4 regions of the Kineococcus gynurae genome follow, and region 4 is predicted to be linked to each of the others. Evidence: riboswitches for the same ligand, from Rfam matches in the RefSeq annotation. Region 4 holds a riboswitch; each other region holds the start of a gene.
The links. A riboswitch is a leader RNA that binds a small molecule or an ion and turns the genes downstream of it on or off. The one in region 4 is predicted to bind S-adenosylmethionine.
Positions count from the first base shown of each region.

Region 1 (3,134 bases), on a different contig from region 4:
CACGATCCCGGCATGACGGAGCAGACGATCTCGGTGGGCGGCTACCTCGCGACCCGGTTGCAGCAGCTGGGGATCGGGCACCTGTTCGGGTTGCCCGGGGACTTCAACCTGGGCTTGCTGGACGAACTGCTCGGGGCCGGTCGAGGCCCGGTCCCGCTGCGCTGGATCGGTTCCAGCAACGAGCTGAACGCCGGGTACGCGGCCGACGGGTACGCCCGGATCCGTCGCGGGCCTGCGGCGGTCGTGACCACCTACGGCGTGGGTGAACTCTCGCTGGTCAACGCGTTGGCGGGCAGCTTCGCCGAGGACGTTCCCGTGGTCTCGATCGTGGGGATGCCGTCCACCGCGGCGCAGTCGGCCGGACTGCTCCTGCACCACTCCCTGGCCGACGGCGACCACGGCCATTTCGTGCGCATCGCCGCCGAGGTGTGCGCCGAGGCCGTCGTGGTCCGGGCCGAGCACGCGGCGCGGACGATCGACCGGGTGCTGCGCCGGGCGGTCGACTCCTCCAAGCCCGTCTACCTGGGCGTCCCCGCCGACGTCGCCCGCGTGCCCGTCAACGCCGCCGCGCTCGCTCGCCCCCTGCGGTTGCTGCGCAGCGACGTGGAGGCGGCGGCCGAGTTCCGGGCCGCCCTCACCGAGCACCTGTCCGGCAGCACCGGGCTCACCGTCCTGGCCGGTCCCCGGTTGCACCGTCGGCACCTGGAGGACCGGGTCCGGGCGGTGGCCGCGCACGGCGGGGTCCGGGTCGCGACGCAGTCGGCGTCGAAGGCCATGCTCGACGAGTCGCACCCGGCGACCCTCGGGGTCTACGCGGGGGAGTTCACCGTCGCTCCCGCGACCCGGGCGGCGGTGGACGGGGCCGCGGCCGGCGGGACGGAACGGCTGGTCCTGGCCGGCGTCGTGCTCACCGACTTCCTCACCGGGCGGTTCACCCACGGTTTCGACCCCGACGCCGTGGTCGACCTGCAGCTCGACCACGCGCGGGTCGCCGGGGCGGAGTTCCACGGGGTCCACCTGGAGGAGTCGCTGGGGATCCTGGAGGAGATCGTCGCCGCCCGGACCGGTGCCGTCACGGCGCGCGCCGAGGTCCGGGCCTCCTCCGCCCGGCCCATCACGGGGGACGCCCCGCTGGCCCACGCCGAGTTCTGGCCGATCCTGCAGGACTGGCTGGCCCCGGGGACCCTGCTCGTGGCCGAGGCCGGCACCTCCTTCTACGGTGCCCTGGAACTCACCCTCCCCGACGGGTGCGACCTCCTGGGTCAGCCGGTGTGGTCCTCGATCGGGTACACGCTGCCCGCGGCCCTCGGCGCGGTGCTCGCCGCGCCGGACCGCGAGACCGTGCTGCTCATCGGCGACGGTTCGGCGCAGCTCACCGTGAACGAGCTCGGCCGCCTGCTGGAGCAGGGGTCCCGGACGACCGGCCCGGCCCCGACGATCTTCCTGCTGAACAACGAGGGTTACACCGTCGAACGGGCCATCGCCAGCCCCGAGGCCGTGTACCAGGACGTGCTGGCATGGAACTGGACGCAGCTGCCCGCGGCGCTCGGGGCGCCGGCCACCGCGGTGTTCCGGGCGGCGACGTCGGCCGACCTGACCAAGGTCCTCGCCGAACGTCGGGCCGACCCGCAGCGGCCGGCCCTCATCGAAGTCGTGCTTCCCCGCGACGATGCTCCCGAGCTGCTCAAGGTGCTGGCCCGCAGCATCCGCTGAGCCGGGGGGTTCCCCCACGCACGTCCCGTGTGAGTTTCCTCGCCCCCTCGTCGCTGAAGTTGACGGGGGCAGCAGCGGCTCCTAGCGTTCCCTCAGGTCATGAGTGACAGCGCGAAGCCCTGGCTGGCTGTCCGGCAACCCTCCTCCGTGGCGGGGTGCCCCAGGTGAAGACTCGGCCGCTCCCCGCCCGGGGCCGCGGCAAGTACGGGTTCTGAGTCGCCGACGAGCGTTCCGTCGGCACGAGCGTGAAAGAGGTCGACCAACCATGTCCAGCACCGGGTCCTCCCCCGCCCTCCCGCCCAAGCCGAAGCGCAGCCCGGTCCCGATCGTCGCGGGAATCGTGGTCGCCGTCCTCGTCGTCGTGGGCGCGGTGATCTTCTTCAACCGCGGCGGCGACGACGTCACCACGACGGCGGCCGGCGGGGCCGAGGCGCAGACGGTCAAGATCGGCGTCGCCGACAAGGCGCAGGACTACTGGAAGCCCTACGTCGAACTGGCCAAGTCGCAGCTGAACGTGGACGTCGAGCTGGTCAACTTCGGCGACTACAGCCTGCCGAACCCGGCGCTGTCGCAGGGTGAGCTGGACATCAACCAGTTCCAGCACATCCAGTACCTGGCGAACTACAACGTCACCGCCGACGACGACCTGCAGCCGATCGCCTCCACCGCGGTCTACCCGCTGCCGTTGTACTCGACCACGGTCGACGACGCCTCGGCGATCCCGCAGGGTTCCGTCGTCGCCATCCCGAACGACGCGATCAACGAGGCGCGCGGCCTGCTCGTGCTGCAGTCGGCCGGGCTGATCACGCTGGCCGACGGCGGCAACGCCTACTCCACCGTCTCCGACGTCACCAGCGCCAAGGTCAAGGTCACCCCGATCGACGCCTCGCAGACCGCCAACGCGCTGCTCTCCGGTTCGGCCGTGGCCGCGATCGTGAACCAGAACTACGCGACCGACGCGAAGCTCCCGCTGGACGACGCGATCGCCCAGGACGACCCGTCCGACCCGACCGCGGCGCCGTACGTCAACCTGTTCGCGGTCCGCGCCGAGGACAAGGGCAACGAGACGTACCGCAAGCTCGGTGAACTCTGGCACGACCCGTCGGTCCAGGAGCTGTTCAAGAAGGCCAACCCGACCGCGGTCGTGGTGGACGAGTCCGCGGCCAAGCTGCAGGCCGACCTGGCCACGGTCGAGCAGGACGCGCGGGACGCGGCCTGACGTGACCGCGCTCGTCACGCTCGACAAGGTCGGCAAGCGCTACGACCGGCCCGGGGCCGGGCCGGTCGTGGCGGTCGACGACGTCAGCCTCGAGGTCGCCGAGGGCGAGGTGCTGGCGGTCATCGGGTACTCCGGGGCCGGCAAGTCCACCCTGGTACGCCTCGTCAACGCCCTGGAGATGCCGACCTCGGGATCCGTCCGG
Region 1 covers NZ_JBHLUI010000003.1:168,663-171,796, forward strand. The annotation lists gene ACFFKU_RS02165 (alpha-keto acid decarboxylase family protein) at 13-1,713, shown strand; SAM riboswitch class IV at 1,809-1,924, shown strand; gene ACFFKU_RS02170 (MetQ/NlpA family ABC transporter substrate-binding protein) at 1,979-2,932, shown strand; gene ACFFKU_RS02175 (methionine ABC transporter ATP-binding protein) at 2,934-3,134, shown strand, end outside.
Region 1: another riboswitch for S-adenosylmethionine. It lies ahead of ACFFKU_RS02170 (MetQ/NlpA family ABC transporter substrate-binding protein); the one in region 4 lies ahead of ACFFKU_RS12025 (nitrite/sulfite reductase).

Region 2 (3,134 bases), on a different contig from region 4:
TAGGCCAGCACGCGGCGGGCGACCTCGTCCGGGGTCCCGACCAGGCCGGTCCGGAAGCCGTCGTTGTACTGGACCAGGTCGCGGAACTCGCTGTCGGCCCACATGCCCTTGCGGTCGGGGCTGGCGTTGCCGGCCTCCTGCACCGAGGCACGGAAACCCTCGACCTTCTGGGCGTCGGCGTGCGCGATGATGTCCTCGAGGACCTGCTCCGCCTCGGCGCGGGAGTCGCGGACGACCGCGAAACCGTTGATGCCGAAACGGATCTGCCGGTCGTTCAGCGCGGCCTGGGCCGACACGTCGCGGACCTGGGCCGCCGCGTCGGCGATCGACTTCCCGTTGAGGAAGTAGAAGTCGCTGACCCGCCCGGCCATCGCCTGGGCCGCGGTCGAGTTGCCGCCCTGGAAGATCTCCGGCTGGCGCTTCGGCTGCGGGCGCATGGTGATGTCGCGGACGTTGAAGAACTGTCCGTCCTGCGTGTACCCGTCCTGCGACCACACCCCGCGCAGGATGCGGATGAACTCCTCCGACTGCACGTAGCGGTCGTCGTGCTCGGGCCACGTCACCCCGAGGTTGACCGCCTCGTCCTTGAACCAGCCCGAGACGACGTTCAGGCAGAGCCGGTCGTTCGTGAGTTCCTGGGCGGTGGCGGCGAACTTGGCCAGCACGCCGGGGTGCCAGAAGAAGGGGTGGACCGCCGCGATGACCTTGAGCTTCTCGGTCGCCAGCAGCAGGGCGAGGGAGAAGGAGGTCGACTCGTGCTGGGCGTCGGCGCCGTAGGAGGCCGCGTAGCGGACCTGCGAGAGCGCGTACTCGAAACCGACGCGCTCGGCCGCGCGGGCGACCTCGACGTTGTAGGCCGGGTCGTGGCTGGTGCGCTGCGGCAGCGTCGAGATCACCAGCCCGCCGGAGACGTTGGGCACCCAGTAGGCGAACTTCACCGGCGCCAGGGCGCGCTGAGCGGGGGTCGTGCTGGTCATTCGTCTCTCCCATCGCACCTGGCGGTAGCACCGGGGGTCGGCCGGTTGCTGCGACGTCGACGAGCCAGGTCTCTCGATCGCTCTGGATGGCAGGTCGCAGCGTAACCCGAGCGGGGCCGCGACAGGTACCGCTCGCGCGCGGTCTCAGACCGGGGGCAGCGGGAGGACCGAGGCGAGCGCCGCGCAGAGCACGGCGAGCACCAGCAGCGTCGTGACGTCCACCCCGCGCGAGCGGACGGCCAGGGCCCCCGCGACCCGGACCGGGAGCACCAGGCGCAGCACGGCGGCGACGGCGAGGTCGGCCGCGAGGAGGAGACCGCCCGCCGTGGGCCCGGCCACCCAGGTCGTCAGCAGCGCCAGGGCCACGCCGCCCAGCAGGGCCAGCAGGACCGCCGTCGCCGGGTGGGCCGGGGGGCGGGTGAGGCCGGGGGGCGGCGGCGCGGACACCCGCGTCACGCTACCGCCGCCCCGACCGGAGGCCGGTTCAGTGCGCGAAGTGGCGCGACCCGGTGACGTACATGGTGACCCCGGCGGCTTGGGCCGCGGCGAAGACCTCCTCGTCGCGGATCGACCCGCCGGGCTGGACGATCGCCCGGACGCCCGCGTCGAGCAGGATCTGCGCCCCGTCGGCGAAGGGGAAGAACGCGTCGGAGGCGGCCACGGAACCCGTGGCCCGCTCGGCCCCGGCCCGTTCCACGGCCAGCCGGCAGGAGTCGACGCGGTTGACCTGGCCCATCCCGACACCGACGGAGGCCCCGTCCTTGGCCAGCAGGATGGCGTTGGACCGCACCGATCGGACGGCGCGCCAGGCGAACTCGAGGTCGGCGAGCGTCGCGGCGTCCGCCGCGTCCCCGGCCACCAGGGTCCAGTTCGCGGGCGCGTCACCCTCCGCGTCGATGGTGTCGAGGGTCTGGACGAGCACGCCCCCGGAGACCGGGCGCCACTCCTGCGCGGAGCGGGCGTACCCCTCGGGCAGCTGCAGCAGACGGATGTTCTTCTTGCCCTGCAACGTCTCCAGCGCCTCGGGGGTGAACCCGGGGGCGACGACGACCTCGGTGAACACCTCGGCGACCTGGGCGGCCGTGGCCGCGTCGACCTCACGGTTGGCGGCGATCACCCCACCGAAGGCCGAGACGGGGTCGCAGGCGTGCGCGCGGGCGTGCGCGGTGGCGACGTCGTCGGCCGTGGCGATGCCGCACGGGTTGGCGTGCTTGATGATCGCGACGGCGGGCCCGGCGAAGTCGTAGGCCGCCCGCAGGGCCGCGTCGGCGTCGACGAAGTTGTTGTAGGACATGGCCTTGCCGTGCACCTGGGTGGCCTGCGCGATCCCCGGCCGACCCGCGGTGCCGGCGTAGACGGCGCCGCGCTGGTGCGGGTTCTCGCCGTAGCGCAGCACGTCCTGGCGTTCCAGGGCGAGACCGGTGAACGCCGGCCACCCGCCTTCGCTCTCGTCGGCGGTCTGCTCGGCGAACCAGGAGCCGACCGCGGTGTCGTAGGCCGCGGTGTGCGCGAACGCCTGCGCCGCGAGGCGGCGACGGCCGGCCAGGTCGAACCCGCCGCCGCGCACGGCCTCGAGCACGTCGGTGTAGCGGGCCGGGTCGACGACCACGGCGACGCTCGGGTGGTTCTTGGCCGCGGCCCGGACCATCGAGGGCCCGCCGATGTCGATCTGCTCGACGACCTCGTCGAACCCGGCGCCCGAGGCGACGGTCGCCGCGAACGGGTACAGGTTCACGACGACCAGGTCGAAGGGCTCGACCCCGAGGTCGGCGAGCTGGGCGACGTGGGAGTCGAGACGGCGGTCGGCGAGGATCCCCGCGTGGACCCGCGGGTGCAGCGTCTTGACCCGACCGTCGAGGCACTCGGGGAACCCGGTCAGCTCCTCGACGGGCGTGACCGGGACTCCGGCGGCGGCGATGCGCGAGGCGGTGGAACCCGTCGAGACCAGCGCGACCCCGGCCGCGTGCAGCCCGGTGGCGAGGTCCTCCAGCCCGGTCTTGTCGTAGACGCTGAGCAGCGCGCGACGGATCGGCTGGCGGGTTCCGGACTGGCTGTCGCTCATCGGTTCTCGGGGGTCCCTTCGGGGTGGAGGTTCCGGGCCAGACGGCCCACGACGTCGACGAGCAGGGCGCGCTCGACGACCTTGATGCGTTCGTG
Region 2 covers NZ_JBHLUI010000010.1:383,995-387,128, reverse strand. The annotation lists gene sfnG (dimethylsulfone monooxygenase SfnG) at 1-977, opposite strand, end outside; SAM riboswitch class I at 984-1,070, opposite strand; gene ACFFKU_RS15570 (DUF3017 domain-containing protein) at 1,122-1,424, opposite strand; gene purH (bifunctional phosphoribosylaminoimidazolecarboxamide formyltransferase/IMP cyclohydrolase) at 1,462-3,039, opposite strand; gene purN (phosphoribosylglycinamide formyltransferase) at 3,036-3,134, opposite strand, start outside.
Region 2: another riboswitch for S-adenosylmethionine. It lies ahead of sfnG (dimethylsulfone monooxygenase SfnG); the one in region 4 lies ahead of ACFFKU_RS12025 (nitrite/sulfite reductase).

Region 3 (3,134 bases), on a different contig from region 4:
GTCGGCGAACTCGCCGGCCTTGGCTGCGAACGCGTCCTGCAGCCGGCGGAGCTCGACGGCGAGGTCCTCGAAGCAGCGGATCGTGGCGATGTTCACCGCGGTCGGGTAGACGTCGTTGGTGGACTGCGCGGCGTTGACGTGCTCGTTGGGGTGCAGGAACGCGTAGTCGCCCCGGGCGCGGCCGAGAAGTTCCAGGGCCCGGTTGGCGACGACCTCGTTGGCGTTCATGTTGCTCGAGGTGCCCGCGCCACCCTGGACGACGTCGACCACGAACTGCTCGTGCAGCGCGCCGTCGGCGATCTCGGCGCAGGCGGCGATGATCGCGTCGGCCTTGTCCCGGGGGAGCAGGCCGAGGTCGCGGTTGGCCGTGGCGGCCGCCCGCTTGACGTCCACCAGGGCCCGGACCAGGTGCGGGTCCGCACCGATGGTCCGCCCGGTGATCGGGAAGTTCTCCTGCGCACGCAGGGTGTGGACCCCCCAGTACGCCGCGGCCGGCACGTCCCGCTCACCGAGCAGGTCGTGCTCGCGCCGGGTGGCGGGGGCGGTGGCGGGGACGGTGGCGGCGGGTCCGGTGGGGGGCCCGGGTTCGGATGGTGCGGGGGGCGGTGGAGCGACGGTGCTCGGGGTCACGGTGACCCGTCCCTTCTCACAACCTGTCAGGCTGTCCGACAGATTCCGAGAGTGTGACCCCGGTCGGCCCCGGCGCGCAAGCCCCCCGCCGGGATCGGTCCGGGCGTGCGAGGATCGATCCGTGAGCGCCGCCGACCCCGACGTCGAGTGGGCCCGGCGCGCCCCCAGCACCGTGCGGATGAGTGCGGCCGAGGCCCTCTTCGCCGATCTGCGGGCCGCGATCCTCACCGGGGAGCTCCCCGTGGGGACCCGGTTGCCCTCGGAGGCGGCGCTGGCCGAGCGGCACGGGGTCAGCCGGTCGGTGGTGCGGGAGGCGCTGCGTTCGTGCCACGCGTTGGGGCTGACCCAGGCCCGGACCGGTGCGGGGTCGTTCGTCGTCAAGGACAGCCTGGGCCCGGACCCGGTGTTCGCGAACTACGCCGCCCACGAACTGCTGGAGGTCCGGCCCCTGGTCGAGGTCCCGGCGGCCGGATGGGCGGCGGCGCGGAGAACTCCGGAGCAGGCGCAGGAACTGCAGGACCTGTTGCAGCGCATGCGGGTCGAGGCCGACCCGGGGGAGTGGGCCCGGATGGACGCGCGGTTCCACGCCCTGATCGCGACCTGCGCCCGCAACCGGGTGCTGGAGTCGATGCTGGCCGAGATCCGGTCCGCGCTCACCGCGCAGTCGCAGACCCTCAACCTCATCCCCGACCGTCGCAGCCGTTCCGACGACGAGCACGCCCGGGTCGTCGAGGCGGTCGTCGCCGGCCGGGTCGAGGCGGCCACGGAGGCGATGCGCGCCCACCTCGGTCAGGTGAGGCAGGCCCTCTCCCGGCTCACCGGCTGAGGGTCCCCGGGGCTCAGCTCGCGGCGGACGGGTCCACCGGGACGGCGCCGAGCACGACCTCGAACTCCAGCAGGCTGGAGCCGGTGGCGACGGGGCGGGCCCGCTCCCCGGCGTGCGCCTCGCGGGCGCCGCCGTTCGCCCACGCCTGGAACGCCTCCTCGGTCTCCCACTTCGTGTAGACGAAGTAGCGCGTCTCGCCCTGGACCGGGCGGAGCAGCTCGAACCCCAGGAAGCCCGGCGTCCCCTCGACCGCACCCATGCGGTGGGCGAAGCGACGCTCCAGCTCGGGCCCCCCGTCGGCGGGAACCTCGATCGCATTGATCTTCACGACGGCCATGCCCGAAGCCTCGCACGCACGGTCGGACGCCTCGACCCCGGGCGGCGGTTGACAGCGGCGCCCGTCCTGGAGTCCACTGATCTCTCCCATCCAGAGCGGCCGAGAGACTTGGCTCGACGACGCCGCAGCAACCGCCCCGAACGGTGCTCCCGCCAAGGACGATGGAAGAGGTGTGCTGTGCCGCAGTTGAAGAGTCGCCACGTCGGAGTCCCGTCCCGGGTCGCGCACCGCTCGGTGCCGCTCGTGCGCCGTCGGCACGTGGACCTGCTGCGGATCGCCGCGGGGAGCTGTCGGGGCTGACGCCCCCGCACCCGTCCCCCGTCGTTCCCCGTCGTTCCGCCGGCGGCCCGTCGCCGCGCACCCGAGACCGAGGTCACCCGTGTCCGTCACCCTGCCCAGCCCCACCCTGCCCAGCCCCATCCTGCCCAGCCCCGCCCTGCCCGCGTTCGTCGAGTCCGTCTCGGCTGCGGGCGACCTCCCCCCGGTCGGCCCACCCGGGTTCAGCACCGCCCAGGTCCACGCCGGGGTGCTCCCCGACCCGGGCCACGGCGCCCGGGTGGCCCCCGTCCACCTCGGGGCGGGGTTCGTCTTCGCCGACTTCGACGAGGCCGCCGCCCGCTTCGCCGGGGAGACCGGCGAGGACGAGGGGTACGTCTACACCCGGATGGGCAACCCGACGACGGCCGCCCTGGAGCGCCGGGTCGCCGCGCTGGAGGGTGGCGCGGAGGCGGTCGCGGTCGGCAGCGGGCAGGCGGCGATCAGCACCGCGCTGCTGGGTCTGCTGCGCAGCGGTGACCACCTCGTCGCCGCCGACAGCCTCTACGAGGGGTCGCGCGGGTTGTTCCGGGAGAACTTCGCCCGGTTCGGCATCGAGGTCGACCTCGTCCGTGACGCGCGCGACCCGCGGGCCTGGCGCGACGCCGTCCGCCCCACCACCCGGGCGTTCTTCGCCGAGTCGATCCCCAACCCCCGCAACGACGTCCTGGACGTGCGGCTCGTCGCCGACGCGGCGCACGCCGCGGGGGTGCCACTGGTGGTCGACAACACCCTGGCCACCCCCTACCTGCTGCGCCCGCTGGAGCACGGGGCCGACGTCGTCGTGCACTCCGCCAGCAAGTTCCTCTCCGGCCACGGCGGCGCGCTCGGCGGGGTGGTCGTCACGGCCGCCGGTGCGCTGCCCGGGACCGTGGCGAACCTCGAGGAACAGACCGCGGTGCTCGGCGGCGCCTCCTACGCGCAGCGGTACGGCGAGCGGGCCTACCCGGGCTATCTGCGGGCGCTGGCCGCGCGCCTGGGGCCGACCCTGGCGCCCTTCAACTCGTTCCTCCTGCAGCAGGGCAT
Region 3 covers NZ_JBHLUI010000008.1:544,385-547,518, forward strand. The annotation lists gene ACFFKU_RS08925 (aspartate ammonia-lyase) at 1-630, opposite strand, end outside; gene ACFFKU_RS08930 (FadR/GntR family transcriptional regulator) at 809-1,456, shown strand; gene ACFFKU_RS08935 (antibiotic biosynthesis monooxygenase family protein) at 1,470-1,793, opposite strand; SAM riboswitch class I at 1,877-1,961, shown strand; gene ACFFKU_RS08940 (O-acetylhomoserine aminocarboxypropyltransferase/cysteine synthase family protein) at 2,173-3,134, shown strand, end outside.
Region 3: another riboswitch for S-adenosylmethionine. It lies ahead of ACFFKU_RS08940 (O-acetylhomoserine aminocarboxypropyltransferase/cysteine synthase family protein); the one in region 4 lies ahead of ACFFKU_RS12025 (nitrite/sulfite reductase).

Region 4 (3,134 bases):
CGGAAGCATCGGGCAGCGCCAGCGGGTGATCCGTGGCGACGACCCGCGCCTCCCGGGCTGCGAGCCATCCGTCCGTCGCTCCCGCCCCGGCCTCGACTCCGACCCTGACACCGACCCCGGTACCGGCGGCACCCACGACCCGGTGCTCCGGGCCGACGAGGACGATGCGGGCCGCGGACGCGGAGAGCAGACCCGCGGTGAGCTCGGCCAGGCGGTCCAGGTGGGCCGCGACGGCGTCGGCGCCGGACTCCCCCCGCAGACCCTCCAGCCAACGGCGGACGGTCGCCGACCGCGCCGCGCCGTCGACGGGTGTCCCGGACCCTTCGGACCCGGGGGGCCCGGGGGGCCCGGGGGGCCCGGGGGGCCCGGGGGGCCCGGGGGGCCTCGTCCTCTCCTCCGGCACGCTCCGACCTCCTGACGCCGTGGTGCTCTGGCGTCGAGCCAGGGCTGCTGCCGGGCCCATCCTCCCCGATACGGTCCCGGAACCCTCCCCGACCCGCGTCCCGACGGCCGCGATCTCGCCCCAGGGTCACCACCCGTCACCGGGACACGATCCACCGCGCGGGATCCGACGTCGCTGCCATGATCGGCATGTGTGCGACGTGACTCCCGACGTGGAGCTGGCCCTCCCCCTCGACGCCCGTGCGGTGTCGGCGGCCCGTCGCTTCCTCCGCGAGGCGGTCTGCCCGGTGCACGCCTCCGCCGTCCTGGAGGACGCGGAGCTGCTCGTCTCCGAGCTCGTCACCAACGGCGTCCGCTACGGCCTGCCGCCGATCACGGTGGCCGTGCGCTGCCGGGACGGGTCGGGGCTCACCGTCGAGGTCAGCGACTCGGCCGCCCGCGAACCGCAGCCCCGCAACGCCGCCCCCGACGACGAGAGCGGCCGGGGGATGCGACTCGTGGACGTCATCAGCGACGACTGGGGAGTCTCCCCGACCGACACCGGCAAGACCGTCTGGTACCGCCTCAAGGTGTGACCCGTCCCGGTTGACCCGTCCCGGTTGACCCGGTCCCGGGCCACCGCCTAACGTCACCCCCGGTCACGAGCACCAGCGTTCAGCCCCGGCTTGCTGGTCGGCAACCCTCCTCCGCGGCGGGGTGCCCCGGGTGATGACCGGGCCCGGGTCGTCCGATCCGGGCAAGCGCTGACCGCGGAGGTGTCGACCGTTGCCCCGGACCCGTCCCGTGCCCCGACCGGCCCCGCCCGGTCCCCGGGTGATCTAGCCTGGCCCCGATGCCGACCACCGGACTGCGCCTCGTCGCGCGGCTGCACCTCGACCTGATGCGGATGCAGACCGCCGGGTGCTGCCGTGCGTCCGCCGCCACGTCCCCCGCCCCGTTCCCCGCAACGGATCCCGCCGTTCCCGTCGCTCATCCCCCCTGCCGCTGAGGTCCCCACCGGGGACCGATCCCCTCTGAGGTTCATCCGTGACATCGGTCCCCGCCCGCACCGCCCCCGCCCGTCCCCGCGCCGCGCGCAGCAACGGTCAGTGGTCGGTCGACGGCACCGCGCCGCTCAACCACAACGAGGAGTTCAAGCAGGCCGACTCGGGTCTGAACGTCCGGGAACGGATCGAGCAGGTCTACTCCCGCGAGGGCTTCGCCTCGATCGACCCCGACGACCTCAACGGCCGGTTCCGCTGGTGGGGCCTCTACACGCAACGTCGGCCCGGCATCGACGGCGGGCGCACGGCCCAGCTGACCTCGACCGAACTGTCCGACGAGTACTTCATGCTGCGGGTCCGCGTCGACGGCGGCGCGCTGAGCACCGAGCAGCTGCGGGTCGTCGGGGAGATCTCCACCGAGTTCGGCCGGGACTCCGCCGACCTGACCGACCGGCAGAACGTGCAGCTGCACTGGGTGCGGGTCGAGGACGTCCCCGAGATCTGGCGGCGGCTGGAGGCCGTCGGCCTGCAGACCACCGAGGCCTGCGGGGACTGCCCGCGCGTGGTGCTGGGTTCGCCCGTCGCCGGGATCGCGGCCGAGGAGATCCTCGACCCCACCCCGGTCATCGAGGAGATCGTGACCCGGTTCATCGGCGACCCGGAACTCGCGAACCTGCCGCGCAAGTTCAAGTCGGCGGTCACGGGCCACCCGAGCCAGGACGTCGTGCACGAGATCAACGACATCTCCCTGGTCGGGGTCGTCCACCCCGAGCTCGGCCCCGGGTACGACCTGTGGGTCGGCGGCGGGCTCTCGACCTCGGCGCACCTGGCCCGCCGGCTGGGGACCTTCGTCGCCCCGGCCGAGGCGGCCGAGGTGTGGCTGGCCGTCGTCCGGATCTTCCGCGACTACGGCTACCGGCGGCTGCGGAACAAGGCGCGGTTGAAGTACCTGATGGCCGACTGGGGCCCGGAGCGGTTCCGCGAGGTCCTGCAGACCGAGTACCTGCACCGGGAACTGCCCGACGGCCCACCCCCGCCGGTCCCGGTCGGGCGCGGGGACCACGTCGGCGTGCACGAGCAGAAGGACGGTCGTCGCTACGTGGGGCTCGCGCCCACCGTCGGACGGGTCAGTGGCAGCACGCTGCAGCGGTTGGCCGACCTGGCCGAGTCCGCGGGGTCGCGACGGGTCCGGTTGACCCCGCACCAGAAGGTCGTCGTGCTCGACGTGGACCCCGAGCGGCTGGACGTCCTGCTGACCGGCGCCGAGGAACTCGGGATGACCGCGAACCCGTCCCCGTTCCGACGGACCACGATCGCCTGCACCGGCATCGAGTACTGCAAGCTCGCGATCGTGGAGACCAAGGCCACCGCGGCCGAGGCGATCAGCGATCTCGAACGCCGGTTGGCCGACCTCGACCTGGACACGCCGATCACGCTGCACGTCAACGGGTGCCCGAACTCCTGCGCCCGGATCCAGACCGCCGACATCGGGTTGAAGGGTCAGCTCGTCCAGGACGGTGACGGCAACCAGGTTCCGGGTTTCCAGGTCCACCTGGGCGGCGGGCTGGCCTCCAGCGACCGGGCCGAACCCGGCCTGGGGCGCACGGTGCGCGGGTTGAAGGTCACCGCCGACGGGTTGTCCGAGTACGTCGAGACCGTCGTCCGTCGCTACCTCGACACCCGCACGACCACGGCCGAGGGAGTCGAGACGTTCGCCTCCTGGGCCCACCGCAGCGACGAGGAGGCCCT
Region 4 covers NZ_JBHLUI010000009.1:90,145-93,278, forward strand. The annotation lists gene ACFFKU_RS12015 (SpoIIE family protein phosphatase) at 1-403, opposite strand, end outside; gene ACFFKU_RS12020 (ATP-binding protein) at 594-977, shown strand; SAM riboswitch class IV at 1,039-1,151, shown strand; gene ACFFKU_RS12025 (nitrite/sulfite reductase) at 1,429-3,134, shown strand, end outside.